2 regions of the Paenibacillus sp. S33 genome follow, and region 1 is predicted to be linked to the other one. Evidence: predicted binding sites of a transcription regulator. Region 1 holds the regulator's gene; the other holds the start of a gene.
What was found. Region 1 encodes NrdR, which represses ribonucleotide reductase genes. Its sites were predicted from a motif close to AACACNATATATNGTGTT; they were not measured.
Positions count from the first base shown of each region.

Region 2: the regulator NrdR is predicted to act here: its motif matches at 1,631-1,648, upstream of nrdI (class Ib ribonucleoside-diphosphate reductase assembly flavoprotein NrdI).

Region 1 is NZ_JBSIEZ010000001.1:1,851,621-1,854,756, forward strand. It holds gene coaE (dephospho-CoA kinase) at 1-306, shown strand, start outside; gene ACWGXJ_RS08710 (lytic transglycosylase domain-containing protein) at 303-866, shown strand; gene ACWGXJ_RS08715 (alpha/beta-type small acid-soluble spore protein) at 985-1,209, opposite strand; gene nrdR (transcriptional regulator NrdR) at 1,315-1,782, shown strand; tRNA gene ACWGXJ_RS08725 (tRNA-Ala) at 1,912-1,987, shown strand; tRNA gene ACWGXJ_RS08730 (tRNA-Lys) at 2,001-2,073, shown strand; gene ACWGXJ_RS08735 (alpha/beta hydrolase family protein) at 2,133-3,136, opposite strand, start outside.
Region 2 is NZ_JBSIEZ010000001.1:2,001,501-2,004,636, forward strand. It holds gene nrdE (class 1b ribonucleoside-diphosphate reductase subunit alpha) at 1-1,121, opposite strand, end outside; gene nrdI (class Ib ribonucleoside-diphosphate reductase assembly flavoprotein NrdI) at 1,108-1,467, opposite strand; gene ACWGXJ_RS09525 (DUF2500 domain-containing protein) at 1,873-2,235, shown strand; gene ACWGXJ_RS09530 (GNAT family N-acetyltransferase) at 2,295-2,870, shown strand; gene ACWGXJ_RS09535 (MFS transporter) at 2,857-3,136, shown strand, end outside.

The DNA.
Region 1 (3,136 bases):
ATGGAAGCATATGAACGGGAACAGCCGGACAAGCTTGTTTTGGCAGATATCCCGTTACTGTACGAGTCCGGGCTGGAGAGCTTGTACGAGGAAATTATGGTTGTGTACGTACCACGTGATATTCAGCTCCAGCGTCTGATGCTCAGAGACGGTCTGACGGAGGAGCAAGCTGGACTTAGGCTGTCCGCACAAATGGATATTGAACAAAAGAAAAGCTTGGCCGATATCGTTATCGATAATAGCGGAACACAGACTGAGACGAAACGACAAATTGATCAATTTTGGCAGCGGAAGGGACTTGCATGAATATTTTGCGAAAGAAAAGAGTCCTGCTCACTTTGTTTGTCGGGTTTGTCCTGATCCTGTTCCTTAATTCAAATTGGATGTCCTGGTTCTATCCAATTCAATATAAGGATGAGATTCGGCAGTATTCACAAACGTATGAAGTGGACCCATTTTTGGTGGCGTCTATTATCCGTGTAGAAACCAATTTTAAAACCAGCAAGCAGTCGCATAAGGGTGCACTGGGCCTGATGCAGATTATGCCGAATACGGCAAATTGGATTATGGACAGTGCCCAGATTCAAAAGGTTCCGCTGGACAGTGTCAAGCACGAGCCTGGCACCAATATTGAGCTGGGAACCTGGTATTTGCATAACCTATCCATGAAGTTTCAGGATAATCCTGTAGCAATCGTAGCTGCTTACAATGCAGGGCCAGGGAAAGTTCAGGAGTGGCTGGATAAGGGAGTGTGGGATGGAAAAGAAGAGTCCATTAAGCAAATCCCTTTTGGTGAGACACGACATTATGTACAGCGGGTCATTTATTACTACAGGCAATACACGAAAATTTATAATGATTTTTAAATGGCAAGTTAATGACATGATGAGCCTTTTCGCTTTAAAATGAAAAAAGCGCAGGACAGGCTGTTTTTAGCAGCCCATCCATACACTTTATCTTGTTATTTCTGCATTATTACCGCGATTATTGGTATTGACCTGCCAATTGTTGTTCGGCGATCGTTACGAGGCGTTTTGTGATGTAGCCCCCGATCGAACCGTTCTCATAGGAAGTCATGTTACCTTGGTATCCATCTTGAGGAATGCTGATACCCAGCTCTTGAGCGATTTCATATTTCATTTGCTCCAGAGCGCCGGAGGATCTGCTGACTACCAGATTGTTGGAGTTGCCATTGTTTCCTTGTGCCATTGTTGTTCACCTCCTCGCGATATGGTAAACATATTATGATCCGTTTTGACAAAATTATTACTAAGAATCTTCGGGAATTTATTGGAAAAAGAAAGTGGTGAGATTATGAAATGTCCGTATTGTGCCTACAACGGCACGAAAGTGTTGGATTCGCGACCTGCGAATGATAACAAGTCCATCCGTCGCCGCCGTGAATGTGAGCAGTGTGCCAGGCGTTTTACCACCTTTGAAATGGTGGAGGAAACCCCGCTCATGGTCATCAAAAAAGACGGCAGCCGTGAAGAATTTAGTCGTGATAAAATGCTGCGTGGCCTCATTCGGGCCTGCGAGAAGCGTCCAGTATCCGTCGAGCAACTGGATATGATCGTATCCCAGGTAGAGAACGCTATCCGCAACACAGCAGCCACAGAAGTGGATAGCCAGCAGATCGGTGAGCTGGTCATGGAACAGCTTTACCCAGTGGATGAAGTCGCCTACGTCCGTTTTGCGTCCGTCTATCGTCAGTTTAAAGACATCAATATGTTTATGAAGGAACTGAAAACACTATTATCTAAAGATACAGCCAGCGACTGATCGCTGACTGTATCTTTCTTGGGACAAAGTGGGAAGATGATTATATTTTTTATAAAAGTATTGACACAGGGATAAAAATTTTATATGATATAGAAGTCGCTTGAAACGTTGATTAAACTTACTTATGATGGGGCCTTAGCTCAGCTGGGAGAGCGCATCGCTGGCAGCGATGAGGTCAGGGGTTCGATCCCCCTAGGCTCCACCAAACTTTTAATTATGGACTCTTAGCTCAGTTGGTAGAGCAGTTGACTCTTAATCAATTGGTCCAGGGTTCGAGTCCCTGAGAGTCCATCCTTTAGAAAAAACGGCAGAGATGCCGTTTTTTTGTTGTTTATAGATCTATTCTCAGTCTAGCTGAAAACATCATGGGGTTTCCGTTGATTGACATAATCGGCAAGGATTTTGAGATACTCGTCATTCACCAATTTTCTTGGGGCGAATACGGCTGTTAAAAAAGTTAGAGATTTTGAACGCGCGATTTTTTCATCCATCATGGAATGGTCGGCTTCAGGTAAATGAATAACGGACAGCAGCTCTGCGGGTATTTTCTGGCGGTAGACTCGCTCGGTATCCTTTACATCTACATTAATATCTTTGCCAGCCAGAACCAAGAGTACAGGAGAATGGAAGTGACTTAATTCTTCGGTGGAATCAGACCGAAAATTTTTGCCTATAAAGCTCCATCTTTCTTTGGAGATCATATCCTCAGGATCGGCTATGCTTAGGTATTCTTCATAAGAAGCATGTTTTTTCAGTAACTGTAGAATCTCTTGATCGTAGTTCAATGTCTTTTGAATTTCTTGCGGAGTAGCTCCTTCTTGCTCCATTTCTTTTCTGGTATTAAATTGTCCTTGGGAAATCCAGTTCACGGCAGGCGATACAAGGATGCTGAATGCAATATCATGTTCCTCTTTAACGATCTTCGGAATGACCCATCCTGCTTGACTGGCTCCCCATAGGCCGATTTTTTGCGTATCAATCATCGGCAAGGTTCTCGCCCAGTCTATTGCATATCGGATCTCCTGTGCGCGGTCCTCCATGCTTTGATCCAGCCAATTTCCAGGGGCACTATTAATACCGGGCTTATTCAATGACAGGGAGGCATAACCCTTGGAGGCGAACTTTTCCCACAGTGGTTTGTATCCATCATCATATGTGTCATTAATAGGACCATCCCCATGCACAAAAACAATTAATCCAACCTTTCCCGAGTAACCCTTAGGCAAAGCTAACGTGCCTGTTAGGAGCCCTTTGGGTGTCGCAATTTGTATTTTTTCTTCCGTCATCTTGTAGGAATTTTGATATAGAACAATGAGTATCAAGGCAACAGCTAGAGCTGCCGCAATACCCAAAG
Region 2 (3,136 bases), 150 kb from region 1:
TTCGACATCTTGACTTGACCCACGTTTTTAAGAGCATGTGCCTGGTTCGCGTTACTTTTGTTCATGATATATGGATAACCAGACTCCAACTGAATCATGGCAATTTTCGTCAGCATGTCACGTGCGCTCATCGCTATTTTTTTCTTCACCCGATCGTCAGCGAGCAACGTGTCGTACATTTCATCCAAATCCATGTCGTCCAGATGCGTTCCATAGGCTTTGAACACACTGTAAGGAGCAAATACATGCAGCGGTTCATTATCTTGAGCCAGCTTGTAAAAGCGGTTTGGCACCAGCAATCCAATAGAAAGTGTCTTGAGACGTACTCTTTCGTCAGCATTGATCTTTTTGCTATCCAGGAACTCAAGCACGTCCCATCCGAAAATGTTGTAATAGGCTGCCCCAGAGCCTTTACGTTGTCCCATTTGATCCGCATAGGAGAAGCCGTCTTCCATCAGCTTCAGCACAGGCATAATGCCTTTTGCTGCGCCTTCTACGCCTTTAATCGCTTCGCCGCGTGCCCGCAGTTTCGACAGGTTGACCGCAACACCGCCCCCGATTTTGGACAACTGCATGCAGGTGTTCAGCACATAGTTGATTGAGTTCAGGGAGTCGTCCATTTCGAGCAGGAAGCAGGATACCAATTCCCCACGGCGGCTTTTGCCTGCATTCAGGAAGGTTGGTGTTGCTGGCTGGAGGCGTTGCTCCATCATCGAGCGGGACAACAGGCGTGCCGTATCGGCATTACCGCGTCCTAAATGCAGCGCGACAGCAGCAACCCGGTCAGGGTAATGTTCCAGATAGACTTTCCGGTCGTTACTCTTCATTGCATAGTCGGTGTAAAACTTGGATGCTGCCATATAGGAAGGAAATTTAAAATTATAGCTATGAGTGATATGGAAAATATCATTAATTTCGTCAGCCGTGTAGCTGTTATAGAAATTTTCGTAATAATCATTCTCAATCATATACAGCACTTGAGCGGCTGTGTCAGCAAACTTCAAACTCCGTTCCTGAACTTCCTTCATAAACTCTGCTACAGCCTCTTGGTCTTTTTCCAATTGGAAAAAGCCGTCTGTATCGCGTTTCATCAACATGTTGTTCAATTCAATATGCCGCAACTCGGCTCACCTCCTGTTTAAAACGCTCTACATCTCCGAACGTTCCAGATAATTCAAATTTACTAATCACGGGGACATTATAATGATCGGCAATCAAATCCGCACTTTTGGCAAATTTCTCACCCCAGTTACGGTTGCCGCTTGCAGCTACACCAACAAGGTTTTGAGCATTCTTTTTCAAAAAGGAAGATACCCTCTCAGGTATCTGCCCAAACCCAGTTGTATATGTAATAAGTACGTAAGGTTCTTCTATAGTCATTTGCTCCTCGATCTGAACCGCTGGAAGCTTGAGCTTGTTTATAAATCTTTTTACATTGCCGGTCTTCGAATCATATGCAATCAGCATGGTATGCAACCTCCTTAAACAATTAACGAAAAAAGAAAACGCATTGCCTGGGATCTATTATAGATGGAATCCCTTGCTGGCTGCGCCATTTAAGATTTTGACTCTATATTTACATGTATTTTCATACCTGTATCTTCAAGATATCGGGCATAAATACGTTTTTTACACTATATTTAGAGTACATTTTCTATTTTATATCTATATATAGTTTTGTCAATCGGTCTAGAGGGGATCAGAGGACCCAGATCGGGTATAAGTCCAAGCGGGGTGCGGAAAAGAGCGAAAGAACTTTTTTTTCGTAAGTATGTTAAAAAAGTATTGGAGTTTTTGAGGGTGAAGATGTACGATTTGTCAATGGGCAATAGAATGGAAAATTTACATTTTACTGTAGAAAGGATGAAGCGAATGGGAAGTGATTTTATGGAATTTCAATCGTTTAATACAATCTTTTTTATCGTATTTGGACTCATTGCTTTTGTAATGATTATGGGAATTGTCAAAACGATAGGAGCGGGCCTGTCCAATCAAGCAGCCGAACGGGTACAACGTTCATGTAAGGTTGTGGATAAACGGACGAGAGTGCGTGGGGGATCAGGCGATTTTTCAGCTTCGACATATTATTATATCACCTTTGAGTTTGACGGGGGTGAACGTATGGAGCTGGAGGTGAAGGATACAGACTTTGGTATGATTGTGATCGGGGATCGTGGGGAGCTTCATTATAAAGGTACACGTTTTCTGGAGTTTGTGAGAGTAATGGAAGCGTAAAGGTGTTGGCGGCGAGTTAGTATTGCCAAAACAAATACATAATTGGAGGGAAGATTACGATGCCGCATATCATTGGAAAACGAATAGTATTGAGAGAATACCGTCAAGAAGATATACCAGCTATCCGAAAATGGGTCAATGACCCGGAAATCACACGTGGTTTAAGCGACGTGTTTATCTACCCGCATTCACAGGTGAATAGCGAATCCTTTGTGCAGATGATGATTGACGGCAACCCCGAGATCAAAGGTTTTGTCATTGCGCATAAAGACACACTGGACTATATCGGACAACTGGATTTATTCAAAATCAACTGGGTGAATCGGCACGCCACCCTTGGTGTTGTGATCGGGCGTGACGGCGATCTGGGCAAAGGTTACGGACGGGAAGCGATCCGGTTGTTACAAAAATTCGCATTTCATACGCTGAATCTGCATCGGCTGGAGTTGGAGGTCTATGCGTTCAATGAACGTGCACACCGTTGCTATCTGGCCTGCGGCTTCAAGGAAGAAGGTCGGCTGCGGGAAAAGCTATTCAGGGAAGGGCAATACTATGACATTATTCAGATGGGGATTTTGCGAAGTGAATATAAGGCTGAGAGCAAGCGACGGAGTCCTGAGAGTGCAACCTCATAAGCTATTTTACTCCGTCAGCTTTCTTCAATTTTTTATGAGTGAAATCACGGGGACTACGCTCATCCTATTTCTATTAGCTAAAGGACTTTCTCTGCAAAGTGCGAACTTCTTACTGGTTGTATTTTTTGTAAGTATTTTTTTGTTTGAGATACCCACAGGGGCGATTGCAGACAAGTATGGCAGAAAAATTTCTGTTATTTTGGGACTTTGCTGTTTTTTAGTCTACAGTGTGTTGTTCGTTTGGACAGATCATATCGGGGTGCTTG